DNA from 4 places in the Kitasatospora sp. NPDC059599 genome. Region 3 is predicted to be linked to each of the others. Evidence: riboswitches for the same ligand, from Rfam matches in the RefSeq annotation. Region 3 holds a riboswitch; each other region holds the start of a gene.
The links. Region 3 has a riboswitch for cobalamin ahead of ACFV04_RS13780 (HoxN/HupN/NixA family nickel/cobalt transporter). Riboswitches for the same ligand answer to the same signal wherever they lie in the genome.

Region 1: linked by a shared signal. The riboswitch ahead of ACFV04_RS14200 (cobalamin biosynthesis protein) and the one ahead of ACFV04_RS13780 (HoxN/HupN/NixA family nickel/cobalt transporter) in region 3 are both predicted to bind cobalamin.
Region 2: linked by a shared signal. The riboswitch ahead of ACFV04_RS37610 (prenyltransferase/squalene oxidase repeat-containing protein) and the one ahead of ACFV04_RS13780 (HoxN/HupN/NixA family nickel/cobalt transporter) in region 3 are both predicted to bind cobalamin.
Region 4: linked by a shared signal. The riboswitch ahead of metE (5-methyltetrahydropteroyltriglutamate--homocysteine S-methyltransferase) and the one ahead of ACFV04_RS13780 (HoxN/HupN/NixA family nickel/cobalt transporter) in region 3 are both predicted to bind cobalamin.

What each region holds. Positions count from the first base shown of each region.
Region 1 is NZ_JBHWCL010000032.1:2,818-7,018, forward strand. Features, by position in the region: gene ACFV04_RS14190 (alpha/beta hydrolase family protein) at 1-295, opposite strand, end outside; gene ACFV04_RS14195 (XRE family transcriptional regulator) at 522-1,205, opposite strand; cobalamin riboswitch at 1,401-1,535, shown strand; gene ACFV04_RS14200 (cobalamin biosynthesis protein) at 1,718-2,704, shown strand; gene ACFV04_RS14205 (cobyric acid synthase) at 2,701-4,201, shown strand, end outside.
Region 2 is NZ_JBHWCL010000169.1:1,117-5,317, forward strand. Features, by position in the region: gene ACFV04_RS37605 (putative Ig domain-containing protein) at 1-1,105, opposite strand, end outside; cobalamin riboswitch at 1,598-1,747, shown strand; gene ACFV04_RS37610 (prenyltransferase/squalene oxidase repeat-containing protein) at 1,846-2,937, shown strand; gene ACFV04_RS37615 (flagellar hook-length control protein FliK) at 2,967-3,446, shown strand; cobalamin riboswitch at 3,635-3,766, shown strand; gene ACFV04_RS37620 (prenyltransferase/squalene oxidase repeat-containing protein) at 3,876-4,201, shown strand, end outside.
Region 3 is NZ_JBHWCL010000030.1:49,188-53,388, forward strand. Features, by position in the region: gene ACFV04_RS13760 (CobW family GTP-binding protein) at 1-376, opposite strand, end outside; gene rpsN (30S ribosomal protein S14) at 373-678, opposite strand; gene rpmB (50S ribosomal protein L28) at 678-914, opposite strand; gene rpmG (50S ribosomal protein L33) at 1,031-1,195, shown strand; gene ACFV04_RS13780 (HoxN/HupN/NixA family nickel/cobalt transporter) at 1,267-2,382, opposite strand; cobalamin riboswitch at 2,414-2,628, opposite strand; gene ACFV04_RS13785 (ArsR/SmtB family transcription factor) at 2,711-3,094, shown strand; gene ACFV04_RS13790 (hypothetical protein) at 3,150-4,201, shown strand, end outside.
Region 4 is NZ_JBHWCL010000169.1:10,240-14,440, reverse strand. Features, by position in the region: gene metE (5-methyltetrahydropteroyltriglutamate--homocysteine S-methyltransferase) at 1-1,997, opposite strand, end outside; cobalamin riboswitch at 2,178-2,366, opposite strand; gene ACFV04_RS37645 (hypothetical protein) at 2,413-2,877, opposite strand; gene ACFV04_RS37640 (ECF transporter S component) at 2,897-3,745, opposite strand; gene ACFV04_RS37635 (ABC transporter ATP-binding protein) at 3,742-4,201, opposite strand, start outside.

The DNA.
Region 1 (4,201 bases), on a different contig from region 3:
CCGCGCGGACCAGCCGCCGGGTGACGCCCGCCCCGTCGCTGTGGAGGACCTCCTCGACCACCGCGTGACCGTCGTCGCCCCACTCCACGGCCCACCGGCCGGGCTGCCGGCTCTCGGGGCTGCCGGTGAAGGTGATCCGCCCGGCGCCGAGGCTCCGGACGAGGAGCGGCCCGGACTCCTGAACGGTGGTCACCGGGCGGACCATCCGCTCGGAGGCCCGGCGGCCGACCACCAGCACGGCAGCGCCGGCTCCGACGGCGGCGGCCGCCACGACGGCGGCGGTTCCCCAGCGCATATCGTTCCCCGCTCTGTTGCTCTCGCTGTTGCTCTCGGGCCGGACGGTGCTCGTACACCAGTCCACCGGGGCCCCGCCCGCCCGGCCACCGGGCTGGGCCGTCCGGGTCACTCGGGCACGGGCCGGAGCGGGTCGGGGAGTCAGCGGGGCGGGGAGTCAGCGGGTCAGGGGGTTCGAGAGGGGCGGGGGATTCCAGAGGGGCCGGGGTTTCCGGAGGGGCCGGGAGTCAGAGCGCGTCGGCGTCGAGGAGGCGCCAGAAGCGGGACGTGAGGGTGTCGATCGCGGGGGGCGGCGCGGCGCGGGCGCCGGCGCCCCAGTGGGAGGGGACGTGGTGCTCCTGGTGGAGAGCCTCGACAGCGCCGGCCAGGGTCTCCGCGGGAGCCGGGACGATGCGGGCGAGGGCGCGCAGGTGGGGCTGCCAGCGGCCGGTGACGCACTGGCGGAGCAGGTGGTCGAGGGCCTCCTCGCGGCCGGTGGCCCGGACGAGGTCGGGCAGGCCCAGGCCGAGGACCTCGGCGAGGGACCGGGTCTGCTCCTCGTCGCCGTCCCAGTGACCGGTCAGTTCGGCCTCCCGGTAGGCGTCGAGGGTGGTGCCGGTGCGGTCCGCGACGGCGGCCTGGCCGAGTTCGCGGGCCAGCCGGTGGTCCCGCAGCCGGACCGGGCGGCCGTCCATCAGCTGGGCGGCCCGGCACCACAGGGCGCGGGCGAGGGCGATGAACTCGCCCTCACCGGGACGCAGCTCGCCGCTCTCCCAGGCGAGGACGTGGGCGGGCAGCAGCCGGACGCCGTGCGCGGCCATACCCTCGGCGACCTGCTCGGGGGTCAGGCCGAGACCGGCCCGGTGGGCGCGGGCGGCCGAGGGCGAGAACGGCACCGGGGGCGGGGCGGCGGGGGGCTTTCTGCGACGCATGCCACCGAACGGTAGGGGCGGACCGGGGCACGGCCCCAGCACCCGAACGCACGAAGCGACCGGTCCCGGGGGCCCGCCGCGCTGGGCGATCCCACAGGCTGTCAGCCGGTGTCCCGTGTGACCAACCCCTCCGTGACCTCGGTTGACTCCCGGTTCGGCCGCGTGATGGGATCCTGGGGCCAATCGGAGGCATGGAGAGGAAGCCGGTGCGAGTCCGGCGCGGTCCCGCCACTGTCACCGGGGAGCACGCTCGGAATCATCGCCACGGCGGGCCGTCAGAAGCCGCTGGAAGGCCCCGGGGGTGCGTCCGACCCGGAAGCCAGGAGACTCTCGCCCCCGCTACGTCGATCCAGGGCGCGGACCCTGAGTGAGGACACGCACGCGATGCAGGCTGCCCCGCCCCGCCGCACTCCGAGCTGCCGTCCCGGGCACGGCCTTCCGGCGCAGGGTGTTCACGCGACCGGCCTCCTCGCACGCGCTCTTCCGATACCCGGCCTTCCGACGTGCAGCCGATGACCCGCCGCCCCCTGACCGGTCGTCCGCTCGCCCGCGCCGCCCTGTTCGCGCTGGGCGCCGTCGTGGGCTACGCCGCCGACGCCCGCTACGGCGACCCGCGCCGGGGCCACCCGGTGGCCGTGTTCGGCAGTGCCGCGACCCGGCTGGAGCGGCGCCTGTGGCGCGACGACCGGGCCGCCGGGGCCGGGTACACGGCGCTGTGCGTGGGCGCGGTCGCGGCGGGCGCGCTCGCCCTGGACCGTACGGTGGGCCGGCGCCCGACGGGCCGGGCGGCCCTCGCGGCGGCCGCCACCTGGACGGTGCTCGGCGGCACCTCGCTGACCCGGGAGGCCCGCGCCATCGGCCGCTCGCTGAAGGCCGGCGACCTGCGGGCCGCACGGGAGCGGCTGCCGCACCTGTGCGGGCGGGACCCGAGCGCGCTCGACGAGCAGCAGATCGCCCGCGCGGTGGTCGAGTCGGTGGCCGAGAACACCGCCGACGCCGTGGTGAACGCGCTGACCTGGGGCGCCCTCGCGGGCACGCCCGGGCTGCTGGCCTTCCGGGCGGTGAACACCCTGGACGCCATGGTGGGCCACCGCTCGCCGCGGCACGCCCGGTTCGGCTGGGCCTCGGCCCGGCTGGACGACGTGGCCGGCTGGCCGGGCGCCCGGCTGACCGCGCTGCTGACGGTGGCCGCCGCCCCGCAGCCCCGGACGGCCTGGCAGGTCTGGCGCCGCGACGGCTCCGCGCACCCGAGCCCGAACGCGGGCCAGGCCGAGTCGGCGTTCGCCGGCGCGGTGGGCGTCCGGCTGGGCGGCACACTGCAGTACGGCGAGCGGGTGGAGCACCGGCCGGTGCTGGGCGCGGAGCTGCGCCCGGTGACGGTGGACGACATCGAGCGGGCCTGCGCGCTCTCGCGGCGGGTGGGCGCGCTGGCGCTGGGTACGACGGTCGCGGGGCACGTCCTGCTGCGCGCGCTCCTGGGGAAGAGGGGAAGGGCATGACGAACGCGCTGCTGGTCGCGGGGACGACCTCGGACGCGGGCAAGAGCGTGGTGACGGCCGGCATCTGCCGCTGGCTGGCCCGCCAGGGCGTGCGGGTCGCGCCGTTCAAGGCGCAGAACATGTCGCTGAACTCCTTCGTCACCGCCGACGGTGCCGAGATCGGCCGCGCCCAGGCGATGCAGGCGCAGGCCGCCCGGGTGGAGCCGGAGGCGGCGATGAACCCGGTGCTGCTGAAGCCCGGCGCGGACGGCCGCAGCCAGGTGGTGCTGCTGGGCCGGCCGGTCGCCGAGGTCGGCGCGCTGGACTACCGCGAGCGCAAGCCCGTCCTGCTGGAGCGCGCCCTGGAGTGCCTCGCCGATCTGCGCCGCCGCTACGAGGTGGTGGTCTGCGAAGGCGCCGGTTCGCCTGCCGAGATCAACCTGCGCGACCGCGACATCGCCAACATGGGCCTGGCGACGGCCGCCGGGCTGCCCGTGGTGGTGGTCGGGGACATCGACCGGGGCGGCGTGTTCGCGGCGATGTACGGGACGCTGGCGCTGCTGTCGGCGGAGGACCAGCGGCACGTGGCCGGCTGGTTCGTCAACAAGTTCCGCGGCGACGCGCGGCTGCTGGCACCCGGGCTGGAGATGCTGCACGAGCTGACCGGCCGTCAGGTGCTGGGCACCCTGCCGATGCTGCCCGGCCTGTGGCTGGACGCCGAGGACTCGCTGGACCTGTCGACGGTGGTGGACCGGGTGGACGGGCGCGGCCCGCTCGGCGCGGACGTGCTGCGGGTCGCCGTGGTGCGCTTCCCCCGGCTGTCCAACTTCACCGACCTGGACGCGCTGGCGCAGGAGCCGGGTGTGCTGGTCCGCTGGGCGACCAGGCCGGAGGAACTGGCCGACGCCGATCTGGTGGTGCTGCCCGGCACCCGGGCCACCGTGGCGGACCTCGCCTGGCTGCGCGAGCGCGGCCTGGAGCCGGCGCTGAAGGCGCGGGCGGCGGCCGGACTGCCCGTCCTCGGGGTGTGCGGCGGCTACCAGATGCTGGCGCGCGGGATCGTCGACGAGGTGGAGTCCAAGGCGGGTGCCGTCGACGGGCTCGGCCTGCTGCCGACGCACGTGCGGTTCGGCGTCGAGAAGGTGCTGGCGCGGCCGGTCGGCGAGGCGTACGGGCACCGGGTCGAAGGCTACGAGATCCACCACGGCGTGGTCGCGGTCGAGGGGGGCGTCGCCTTCCTGGACGGCTGCCGGGTGGGCTCGGTCTGGGGCACGACCTGGCACGGCGCGCTGGAGAACGACGGCTTCCGCCGCGAACTCCTGCGCGAGGTCGCCGCGTTGGCGGGCCGGGCGTTCGTCCCGGCGCCGGACACCTCCTTCGCCGCGGCGCGCGAGGCCCGGCTGGACCGGCTGGGCGACCTGATCGAGGAACACGCGGACACCGACGCGCTGTGGAAGCTGATCGAGGGCGGGGTGCCGGCGGCCGGATCGCTGCCGTTCCTGGCGCCCGGGGCACCTG
Region 2 (4,201 bases), on a different contig from region 3:
TGCTGGCGGCCGGGGCGCCGGCCAGGGCGTAGACGGAGGCGATGATCGGGGAGGAGGCGCTGGTGCCGCCGTAGACGTTCCAGCCCGAGCCGCCGTAGGTCTGGTAGACCGCGACGCCGGTGGCCGGGTCGGCGACGGCGGAGACGTCGGCGACGGTGCGCTTGGCGCAGCCGGTGTCCTTCTGCCAGCTCGGCTTGGGGTCGTAGGCGGAGCAGCCGGAGCCGGCGCCGTTGCCGCCCGCGGTGCTGCCCCACACCTTCTCGCTCCAGCCGCGGGCGGTGGAGGCGCGGCTGAGGCTGGTGCCGCCGACCGCGGTGACGTACTGGGAGGCGGCCGGGTACTCCACGCCGTAGCCGGAGTCACCGGAGGAGACGGTGATGGCGACGCCGGGGTGGTTGAAGTAGCTGGCGTCGGAGCTCGTGTCGGTGGAGTCCTCGCCGCCGCCGTAGCTGTTGGACACGTACTTGGCGCCCATCGAGACGGCGGTGTTGACCGCGGCGCCCAGGTTGTCCATCGAGGCGTCGTCGGACTCGACCAGCAGGATGTGGCAGTTGGGGCAGACGGCGCTGACCATGTCGACGTCGAGCGAGATCTCCCCGGCCCAGCCGCTGTCGGCGGTCGGGTAGGTGGTGCCGCCGCGCTGGTCGACCTTCTTGAAGCAGCCGTTGGCGGTGGTGCACGCGGGCAGGCCGTACTGCGAGCGGTAGGTCGCGAGGTCGGACTCCGCGTTCGGGTCGTCCTGGGCGTCGACGATGGCGACGGTGGCGCCCGAACCGGCCGAGGCCGGGAGGTTGTAGGCGGAGGCGAGGTCGCTGGGCCCCAGGCCGGAGGGGTTGATGTCGGGGGACAGGGCGAGGTGCTGGGCGACGTCGGTGCGGGCGAGCGCGAGGCAGGCCATCTCGCCGGGGTGGGTCGGGGCGGCGCAGACGCGCTTGGTGGCGACACCGGTGGTGCTGCCGGTGCCGGCGGTCCCGCCGGGGGCGGCGGAGGCACCGGGGGCGGTGACCGCGAGCAGGCCGGTGGCGGCCAGCGCGAAGGCGGGCAGGGCGGCGAGGAGTCTGCGCGCCCGGGCAGGGCGCGCACCGCTGGGGGAGTGGAAGCGCAAGAGTCGACCCTCCGTGGGGGTGAGGGCGCGGCCGGTGCCGGCGGTAGGGGTGCTCGCCGGGACGGGCTCGGGCCCGTGCTGACGGATCACGTGCAGGTGCTCGCGGGCCCGCGGCGGTTGGCCGCGGACCGGCGTGGAACTCGCGCTGTACGGGAGGTGGGGGCACGCGTCCCGGGGTGAGCGGGGTGGCGTGGGCATGACATGCGTGGCCATGTCGGAGTTCCGTACCGTTCGCGGTCGAGTGCGGCCGCTTCGGCACCGCCATGAGGTTACTGACGGGTCGTCGGCGGGCTCAAGGCGCCGCTCGCAGCCTTTACCGGGCTTTGCCCATCAATTGTCCAGCGGAAGAGGCGGGTTGATCCTCCCGGCCCGAAGGCGGCCCCACGCGCCCCTCCGGGCCCGGCGGACGGCTCCACGCGCACCCGCCCCGCCCGCCGGTGACCGGTGGACCCAACGGGGTGCCACCGTGATGTGACGCACGAACCCTTGACCGGATCTTTTCCGTTTCGCCATGATGGACCGTCAAGTTCTGACTCCGTCGTTGGGGGAAGCCGGTCCGAATCCGGCGCTGACCCGCAACGGTAGGCCTCCGACACCCGTCGGCGGCGAGCCCGAGTACCCGCGGCGGAGGTGTGTCACCACTCCTCCCGTCGTGGTCTGCGGGCCGGAGCTCCGAGGGCTGCCCCGGCGCGTTCGCCGACGTCCTCCGGGCCCCTGCGTCCAGGCCCGGAAAGGCACCCATGCCCGCGCTCCGCCGCACCCTCGGTCTGCTCGCGATACCCGCCCTGGCCCTCGCCACCGTGCTCCCGGCCGCCGCCGCGCACGCCGCGCCGGCCCCCGCGACGTCGGCCCCCGCAGCGTCGGCCTCCGTCACGGTCCGTCCGGACGCCGCCGCGGCCGGCTGGCTGGCCCGCCAACTCGTCGACGGCGACCACTTCGAGTCCGTCTTCAATGGCACCGCCTACCCCGACCAGGGCCTGACCGTCGACGCCGTACTCGCCTTCGCCGCCTCCCACGGCTCCGACCTGGCCGCCGCCAAGGCCACCGCCTGGCTCGCCAAGCCCGAGATCATCAGCGGCTACCTCGGCGACGGCACCACCGAGGCCTACGCCGGCGCCACCGCCAAACTGCTGCTCGCCGCCGAGGTCCGCGGCGAGAACCCGGCGAGCTTCGGCGGCGTCGACCTGCCCGCCCGGCTGCGCTCCCTCCGGACCGCCGAGGGCCGCTTCTCCGACCGCTCCCAGTGGGGCGACTACAGCAACGCCTTCGGCCAGTCGCTGGCCCTGATCGCCCTGCACCGCACGCCCGGTGACGCCCCGGCGGTGGCCGTCGACTACCTCGCGAACAGCCAGTGCGCGGACGGCGGCTTCCCCGTCGCCTTCGGCCAGACCACCTGCGCGAGCGACGCGGACGCCACCGCGCTCGCCGTCCAGGCCCTCGCCGCCACCGGCCGCACCGCCAAGGCCAACGCCGGCCTCACCTGGCTCACCACCCACCAGAACGCCGACGGCGGCTTCGCGGCGGCCGGGGCAACCGCCTCCAACGCCAACACCACCGGCCTGGCCACCCAGGCGCTGCTGGCCGGTGGGCACTTCGGCGCCGGCCTCAAGGGCTGGAGCCGACTGGTCAAGCTCCAGCAGGGCTGCGCCGCCGACCCGGCGGTGCGCGGCGCCGTCGCCTACGACGCCACCGGCTTCACCGCGGGCACCGGCGCCCGGGCCACCGCGCAGGCCGTCCTCGGTCTCGCGGGCACCCCGCTCGCCACCCTCTCCGCCGCCGGGGCCCGCCCCGACGCCCCCACGCTGCTCTGCCCGGCACCGGCCGTCCGCTGAACGGGCCCGACACTGCGAGGAGTTCACCGATGAACGACACCCTCACCCCTGCCCGACCTGCCCGCCGCACGCTCGGCTCGATCGTCGCAGCCGCCGCCCTCACCGCCGGCCTGCTCGGCGTCTCCGCCGCGCAGGCCCCGCAGGCGCAGGCCGCCGCCTGCGACGGGACCACCGGCGTCACCGTCGTGGTCGACTTCACGGCCGTCGGCGGCGGCATCGAAACCGGCTGCGCCCCCGGCGACCCGGCCAGCGGACTCGCCGCGCTCACCGGCGCCGGGTTCCCCTACGCCTTCCACCCGAGGTTCCCCGGCTTCGTCTGCAAGATCAACGCGCTGCCGGCCACCTGCACCAACCCGACCGGCAACGCCTACTGGTCGTACTGGCACGCCCAGCACGGCGGCCCCTGGTCGTACAGCAACCTCGGCGCGGGCAGCTACAACCCGGCGCCCGGAGACGTCGAGGGCTGGTCCTTCGGCGCGGGCGCCCAGCCGGGCATCACCGCCCCCTGACGCCCGTTGGCGCGGCCGGCCAACGGCGGCGCCACCGGAGCCCCGGCCCCCTGTCCGGACAGGGGGCCGGGTGCACCGGCGTGCCCGGATTCGGTGGTGGGGGCGCCGGCGTCGACGGGTGCGCGTCCGGGTCGCAGGAGCCAAGGGACGTTAGTGACCTGACGACCCGTTGACTCCCCGTCGGACGCCGTGGTCTGATGAACCGGTTTTTCACCCTCGGCATTCAGGGGAAGCCGGTCCGATTCCGGCGCTGACCCGCAACCGTAGACCCACCGCCCGGTGGGTGAGCCGGAATGCCTGGACCGGGGGTCTGTTCACACAGCACTTGCGTCGTCGCGGACTACGACGCAGCTCTTGACGCCCCCGCGTTCCCGGCGGGCGGCCGTCGGCTGCGCCGTGTCTCCCGTGTCGACCGACCAGGGAGTCGTCGTGAGGGTCAGCAGCAGTCGCACACGTCACAGGAACCGGGACCTCGCGTCGCTGGTGGTCGCCGGCACCGTCGCGGTCGCCGCGTGCGGCACCGTCCTGCTCGGCCACCCCGGTACCGCCGCAGCCGACCCGATCGGGCAGTGCACGGCGACGGCGGGCACGTTCGACGTCGATCACCGGGGCCGCAGCGCCACCCGGGGCTGTGACGCCCGCCCCACGACGGGCGCGAACCCGCTGCACGACGCCGGCAACCCCGGCACCACCACGCCGCCCGAGGGCCGGACCCCGGACGCCGCCAAGGGTGGCGCCTACCTCACCGACCCGGC
Region 3 (4,201 bases):
GCCCGCCGGATTCTCCGCCGGCGATCACCTCGACGGCCGGGTGCGGGTCGCTGCCGCCCCACAGTTCGACGACGGCGAGCCCGTGGCGGCCTTCGTCGGCGATCCCCAGCAGCCGGGGCAGCAGGTCCTCGCGCAGGGCGCAGCACGGGCAGTCGTTCGTCAACGGCGCGTCGTCCGCGTCGAACACCCCCCGGGCGTCGCGCAGTTCCCGGTGGACGAGGCCGAGCGAGGCGTCCCGCAGGTCGTGCCGCAGCACCACCGCCTCCACCGCGTCCGCGGTCAGCTCGTCGACGGCCGCGCGTCGTTCCTCGGCGTGCAGCCCGGCGACGACGACCACGGGCAGCTTGATCCGCTCCGGGGCGTCCACCGGGCTCACCGGCTCGCCTTCCGGACGCCCGGCAGGTGGCCGGCGTGGGCGTGCGCGCGCAGGTTGACCCGGGAGAGGCCGAAGGCGCGCAGGTAGCCGCGGGGGCGGCCGTCCACGGCGTCGCGGTTGCGGACCCGGGTCGCGCCGGCGTCGCGCGGCCGGCGGGCGAGTTCGGCCCGCGCGGCGGCGCGCTCGGCCGGGTCGGCGCCGGGGTGGGCGATGATCCGCTTGAGCTCGGCCCGGCGTTCGGCGTACCGGTCGACGACGGCGCGCCGCTGCTCGTTCTTGGCGATCTTGCTCTGCTCGGCCATCAGACCCTCTCCCCCCGGGCCCGGATCCGGGCGACGGCGGCTTCGATGCCGATCGTGTCGACGGTGCGGATGCCCTTGGCGCTCAGCGTGAGCCGCACGTACCGGCCCTCACCGGGCAGCCAGTAGCGCTTGCGCTGGACGTTGGGGTCGAAGCGGCGGCGGGTGCGGCGGTGCGAGTGCGAGATCGCGTTGCCGAAGCCGGGCCGGCGGCCGGTGAGCCGGCAGTGGGCGGACATGGGTGCTCCCTGGCGTCCGGGAATGATCGGGACGGCGCAAACGCTACACCAGATGAAAATGACTTCCATTTCGGTGTACGGTCTCGACCGAACACCCCGGACCCAGGAGGACACCCGTGGCCCGCAGCGAACTGCGCCCCGTCATCAAGCTCCGCTCCACCGCCGGCACCGGCTTCACGTACGTGACCCGCAAGAACCGCCGCAACGATCCGGACCGGATGGTCCTGCGCAAGTACGACCCGGTCGCGGGCCGGCACGTCGACTTCCGCGAGGAGCGCTGACCCCGCACGCACGAACGGCGCCTCCCCGAGTGGGGAGGCGCCGTTCGGCACCGCGCGGTGGGCCCCTCAGCTCACTGCTCCTGCGGCGTCCAGCGCTTCTCGACCTTGGCGAGCTTCCAGTACCCGATCGCCACCGCCCAGACCACCACGAACAGCCCCGCGATCGCGTAGCCGACGTTGTCCAGCGAGATCTCCGCGATCCAGCCGCTCACCGGGTCGGTCAGGTCGAACTTCTCGTGCAGCACGCCGACCAGCTCGATGGTGCCGATGATGAAGGCCACCGCGATCGACAGCCCCGTGATGGTCAGGTTGTAGTACACCTTCCGCACCGGGTTGGAGAAGGCCCACTGGTACGCGAAGTTCATGAACGTCCCGTCCAGGGTGTCGAACAGGCTCATCCCGGCCGCGAACAGCAGCGGCAGGCAGACGATCGCGTACCAGGGCAGCCCGGCGGCCGCGCCCGAACCCGCCATCACCATCAGGGTGACCTCGGTGGCGGTGTCGAAGCCCAGGCCCAGCACCATGCCGACCGGGAACATCTGCCCGGGGCGGGTGATCGAACGGGTCGCCCGGTTCAGCACCCGGGCCATGAAGCCGCGGGAGTCGAGGTGCGCCTCCAGCTCCGCCTCGTCGTACTGCCCGGCCCGCATCGCGCGGAACACCTTGACGATGCCGAGCAGCGCCGCCAGGTTGAGCGCGCCGATCAGGTAGAGGAACACCCCGGAGGTGGTCGTCCCGACCACGCCGAGCCACTTGTGGGTGGTCGACTCGTCGTCCATCAGCGTGTTCGCCAGCTGGGCGCCGCCCGCCACCAGGGCGGCCATGATGACCACCATCGAGGAGTGCCCCAGCGCGAACCAGAATCCCACCGAGACCGGCCGCTTGCCGTCCGCCATCAGCTTGCGGGTGGTGTTGTCGATCACCGCGATGTGGTCGGCGTCGAACGCGTGCCGCATCCCGAGGGTGTACGCGGTGATGCCCAGGCCCACCCCGAAGACCTGGGTGCCGACCGCGTACCGCTCGGGCGCCACCAGGAACACGAGCGTCCCGAAGGCCACCACGTGCATGGCCAGGATCACCCCCATCAACCCGGCCGTACGGACGGTGTCCTCGCGTTTCCACCGGAAGGCGGGCAACACGGACGGCGCCGCTTTCGCGTCCGCCGCGGCGGTTTCGGGCAGGGTCATCTCAGGATCACGCTCCAACACCTCGTGGAATCACTTCGTGAAGTGCCGTGGCCGGTCTCCTGGCTTACGGGACATCCGGGTCCGCCTTCCCGAGTGCGCGAGGCACCCAGTGGCTTCGTGGACACGGACCGAATTCCGTCGAGGACGAAGGAACTCACCCGATCACAGTGGCGAGGGCCGCTCCGGACTGGGACCCCTGAGGGTCCGTCACCGGTCTTCCCGAGCACCACGGCGGGCTACACCGTAGGGGTCGCGCCCCGACCCATGCAAGGCTGCGCACCTGCGCAGGTGTCCAGGATCACAGGCCCCCGCCTGCAAGAATGTCCGCATGCATCTCGTACCGGCCGACCGCGCGGGCCACCGCACCATCGACGGGCACCGGGTCTGCGAGGCCATCGCCGCGATCGGCGACACCGCGCACGTCCGGTCCTGGGCCGAGCGCTTCTCCCTGCTCGCCGACCCCGGACGGCTCGCCCTGCTGCTCGCCCTGCACCGGGCCGGCCCGCTCGCCGTCACCGACCTCGCGGTCGCCACCGGCATGCGCGACCCCGCCGTCTCCCAGGCCCTGCGGCTGCTCCGCACGGCCGGCGTCGTCACCGGCGACAAGGACGGCCGCGTGGTGCGCTACCGGCTCGTGGACGAGGACATGCGCCCCCTCCTCGACGAATGCGCCGCCGGCGAGCACCACGAGCCCACCGCCGCCGCGGGCTGACCGACACTCGGGGAACAGCCGTCGGGCCGGGCCACCGGATGAGTACGATCATGGTGTGCCGTCCCACCCCCACGCCTGGCCCGCCGACCGCTGGAACACCCGACCGGTCAGGGCACGCGTGCTGGCGGTCGCCCGCACCCTCACCTCCGCCACCCGCGTCCTCGACGTCCTCACCCTCCTCAACCCGGACGGCATCGACCGGTACTTCACCGTCAACCCCGGCTCCGCCTTCGCCGACCGCGCCCTGGACGACTACCTGCACGGCCTGCCCGGCTTCACCGTGCTCGACTGGCAGGACGCCCTCCGGCACCACTTCGACCTCGCCGTCGCCTGCGCCGTCCACTCCTCCATGCACCACCTGGACGCCCGGCTCGTCGTCCTCCCGCACGGCGCCGGCTACAACCGCCTGGTGACCGAGTCCACCGGCGACACGACCAGCTCCGCAGGCCTCTCGCGCAACGAACTCACCCACGGCGGAGAGGTGTTCGTGGACGTCCTCGGCCTCTCCCACCCCGAACAGCTGGACCGCCTGCGGACCTCCTGCCCCGAAGCGCTGGACGTCGCCCGGGTCGTCGGCGACCCGTGCCTCGACCGGATGCTGCGCAGCCTGCGCTCCCGGGACGCCTACCGGGCCGCGCTCGGCGCCGTCGACGGCCGACGGCTCGTCGTCGTCAACTCCACCTGGAGCGAGCACTCGTTATTCGGCCGCCGCCCCGACCTGCCCCAGCGGCTGGTCCGCCGGCTGCCCGCCGACGAGTACACGGTCGCCGTCGTCCTGCACCCCAACATCTGGAGCCGGCACGACCCCGAGGCGCTGCTCGACACCGCCCGCCGGATGGGCCTGCGGCTGATCCCGCCGCACCAGGGCTGGCAGGCCGCGCTGGTCGCCGCCGACTGCCTGATCGGCGACCACGGCTCGGTATCCGTCTACGGCGCCGCGCTGGAACGACCCACCGTGCTCGTCGCCACCGGCGCCGCCGAACTCGACCCGCGCTCCCCCGGCTACGCCTTCGGCCAGACCGCCCCCGTGCTCGACCCCGACGGCGACCTCGCCGCCCAACTCGCCCGGGCCCTGCGGGAGCAGGACCCGGACACCCTGCGCCCGCT
Region 4 (4,201 bases), on a different contig from region 3:
ATGACCGCGCCGAACTCGGCGTAGCACATGTGGGTGTGGACCTGGGTGTCGGCGCGGACGCCCGAGGTCGCCAGCCGGAAGGACTCGGTGGCCCAGTCCAGGTAGGCCGGGCGGTCCGCGGCCCGCAGCGGCAGGGTCTCGCGCAGGGCCGGCTCGTCGACCTGGACGACGGCGGCGCCCGCGGCCTCCAGGTCGGTGACCTCGTCGCGCAGGGCGAGGGCGACCTGGCGGGCGGTGTCGGCGAGCGGCTGGTCGTCGCGGACGAAGGACCAGGCGAGCATGGTGACCGGGCCGGTGAGCATGCCCTTCACCGGTCGGTCGGTGAGGCCCTGCGCGTAGCCGAACCAGTCGACGGTCATCGGGTGCGGGCGGGAGATGTCCCCGGCGAGGACCGGCGGCCGGACGTAGCGGGTGCCGTAGGACTGCACCCAGCCGTGCCGGGTGGCGAGGTAGCCGGTGAGCTGCTCGGCGAAGTACTGGACCATGTCGTTGCGCTCGGGCTCGCCGTGGACGAGGACGTCCAGGCCGGCCTTCTCCTGGTAGGCGATGACCTCGCGGACCTCGGCCGCCATCCGCTCCCGGTACGCGGTCGCGTCGATCCGGCCCGCCGTCAGGTCGGCCCGGGCGACGCGCAGTTCGGTGGTCTGCGGGAAGGAGCCGATGGTGGTGGTCGGCAGCAGCGGCAGGGCGAGGCGTGCGCGCTGGGCCTCGGCCCGCACGGGGTAGGGCTGGGGACGGCGGGCGTCGGCCCCGGTGACGGCGGCGACCCGGGCGCGCACGGCCGGGTCGCGGGTGATCGGCGAGTGGGCGCGGGAGGCGAGGTCGGCGCGGTTGGCGGCGAGTTCGGCGGTGATCGCGCCGGTGCCCTCGCGCAGGCCACGGGCGAGCAGCGCCGCCTCGGCGGCCTTCTGCCGGGCGAAGGCGAGCCAGCGCAGGATCTGCGGGTCGACGTCGCGTTCGGCGGCGGCGTCGAGGGGCACGTGCAGCAGCGAGCAGGAGGGCGCGACGTCGACCCGGTCGGCGAGACCGAGCAGGGTCGCCAGGGTGGCCAGCGACCTCTCCAGGTCGTTGATCCAGATGTTGCGCCCGTCGATCACCCCGGCCACCAGCCGCTTGCCGGGCAGCCCGCCCACGGCGGCGAGGTCGTCGAGGTTGCCGGCGGCCGGTCCGGTGAAGTCCAGTGCCAGGCCCTCGACCGGGGCCTTGGCGAGGACGGGCAGGGCCTCGCCGAGGCGGTCGAAGTAGCTCGCGACCAGGAGCTTCGGCCGGTCGGCGAGGGCGCCCAGGTCGCGGTAGGCGCGGGCGGCGGCATTCAGCTCGGCCGGGGTGCGGTCCTGGACGAGGGCGGGCTCGTCCAGCTGGACCCACTGCGCCCCGGCCTCCTTCAGGGCGGCCAGCAGCTGGGCGTAGACCGGCAGCAGCCGGTCCAGCAGGGTGATCGGCCGGAAGTCGGCGTCAACGCCGGGGGCGGGCTTGGCGAGCAGCAGGTAGGTGACGGGGCCGACCAGCACCGGCCGGGCGGTGTGGCCGTCGGCGAGGGCCTCGCCGAGCTCCGCGACGGCCTTGGCCGGGTTCGCGACGAAGACCGTGTCGGGGCCCAACTCGGGTACGAGGTAGTGGTAGTTGGTGTCGAACCACTTGGTCATCTCCAGTGGCGCGACGTCCTGGGTGCCGCGCGCCATGGCGAAGTAGCCGTCCAGCGGGTCGGCCTCGACGGCGTCCCGGTGCCGGGCGGGGATCGCGCCGACCGCCACGGTGGTGTCCAGCACGTGGTCGTAGAGCGAGAAGTCGCCGGTCGGGACCTCCCGGACGCCGGCCCGGGCGAGCTGGGCCCGGTTCTCCCGGCGCAGGTCGGCGGCGGTGGTCAGCAGCGCCTCCGCGGTGACCGCGCCCTTCCAGTACCCCTCGATCGCCTTCTTCAGTTCCCGGTTGCGGCCCTGGCGGGGGTAGCCGTGCACGGTGGCGAGGGTTGCCGCGGCTGCGGACTTCGTGGTCAAGGGACTCTCCTTCGCGAGTCTTGCTCCTCAGGGATCCGGAGACGACACGAGGGCGCGAAGGGATGACGGACCGGGCAGCGGCCGCCGCGGAACGTGCGGGGCCTGATCTGCCGGGTATGGTCGCCGACCCGCCCACGAGGTCACCGGATGGCCGCACGCGGATGGTCCGCGGGCGGGCAGTGGCAGGTCTTCGGACTCGCGGGCACGCCCACCCTGTCGAGGGCGGACACCTACTGGCCGTCGCTTCCCAGCCCCTCCCGGGCCCAGTGCGTATGACGGCGGTCGTTCCCACTCACCGCTGCGGGGCAGTCCCGGATTCCCACCGGGTTCCCTCTTGCGACGCGCCTGCCTGGCGGACAGGGCGAACCAGCTGCTCCGCCAGCTTAGGGGCAAACGGCGGGGGCCGGAGGGGAAATCATCTGCGGCGTCCGGATGGTGAGACTCCGCCGCCGTCCCTGGTGGTGCCGGACGCCCGTTCGTGCGGCCGGCGGCCGGGGGCGCGCTGCGGCTCCGCCGGGGGCGGCAGGAAGGCCCGGATGTCCGCGAGCAGTTCGGGCAGGCCCCGGCCGGGGTCGGGCCGCGCGGTCGGGTCGGTTGCCGGGGCGGCATGCGTCCCGGCGTCCGGGCCGGCGTCCTGGTCGGCATTCGTCCCGGCACTCGCCGGCCCGACCCGATCGGCGGGGACGCCCGCCAGCACCCGTTCGGCTTCGCCCAGCAGTTGCAGCGCCCGGTGGAGGTCGAGCCGCATCCGGGCCACCTGGGCCTGTGCCCCGCCCAGTTGACGGCGGGCGGATTCGAGACCGGCGTGCTGCTCCGGGGTCAGCAGGACCACGTCGGTCCCGTCCACCGTCGCCGTTCGGGGCTTCTCACGCTTGGGCATGGCGGCGGGACCTCCCGATTCAGGAGCGCACCGGCCCGGCGGGCAGCGGACCGGCGACCGGGCCCGCCGCGGCTCCGGTGCCGTCCGGGGCCTCGAAACGCACCGTGGGCTCGAAGTTGGCGCGGCGGGCCGCGCGGCGGAAGACGGTCAGCACGGCCGGCCCGACGACGAGCACGGCGGTGAAGGTGGTGACGGCGCGGCCGGTGTCCCAGCCGAGCGAGGTGGCGAGGTCGAACAGCAGGTAGCGGTGCCACTGCTCGGTGAAGGGCAGGCCCGGGAGGTAGGCGATCGAGCTGTTCGGGTCGGTGGAGAACGGCCAGAAGGAGAGGTTCAGCAGGAAGCCGAAGAGGTACCCGGAGAACGCCCCGTACCCGGCCAGCATCGGCACCTCCCAGCGCCGCCGGGCCGGCGGGAGCAGCCCGGCGAGCATGCCGACGAAGGCGCAGCCGAACATCTGGTAGGGCATCCAGGGGCCGACCCCGCCGGTGAGCAGGGCGGAGGCGAACAGCGAGGTGCAACCGAGGGTGAAGCCGAAGCCGGGGCCGAAGACCCGGCCGGCCAGGACGAGGACGAAGAAGACCGTCTCCACCCCGGCCGTGCCGGCGCCGAGCGGGCGCAGCCCGGCGTTGACGGCGGACAGGACGCCGAGCATGGCGAGGGCCTTGGCGTCGATGCCCCCGGCCGAGATCTCGGCGATGACGACGGCAAGGACCAGGACGAGGAGTGCGCCGAAGATCAGCGGCGGGGCGTAATTGGAGCCGAACGTCCCGGGGGCGACGACGAACGGCCAGGTGAAGGCGACCAGGCCGATGAAGGCGGCCAGGGCGACAACGATCCGGGCCCGGCCGGGGATCCGGACGGCGGTCACCGGGCCGTCTCCACGGCTTCCAGCACCCCGGCGACCTGATCGACCGTCAGGTAGCCGAGCGGGGCGAGGATCTTGGCGGTCTGGGGGGCGAAGGTGGGCGAGGCGACGATCACCTCGGCGGTGGGGCCGTCGGCGACAACCTCCCCCTCGGCCATCACGACCACGCGGTCGGCGGCGGAGGCGACGAATTCGACGTCGTGGGTGGAGACCACGACGGTCCGGCCCTCGGCGGCGAGGGCGTCCACGATGCGGGTGAGCGCCGCCTTCGCCCGGTAGTCGAGCCCCCGGGTCGGCTCGTCCAGCAGGACGACCCGTGGTGCGGCGGCCAGTTGGATCGCCAGGACGAGCGCCAGCTGCTGCCCCTCGGAGAGGTCCCGGGGGTGGGTGTCGTCCGGGATCCCGGGGGCCAGGCGGTCGAGGAGCTGCCGCGCGGTCGGCCCGACCGCGCGCTCGGAT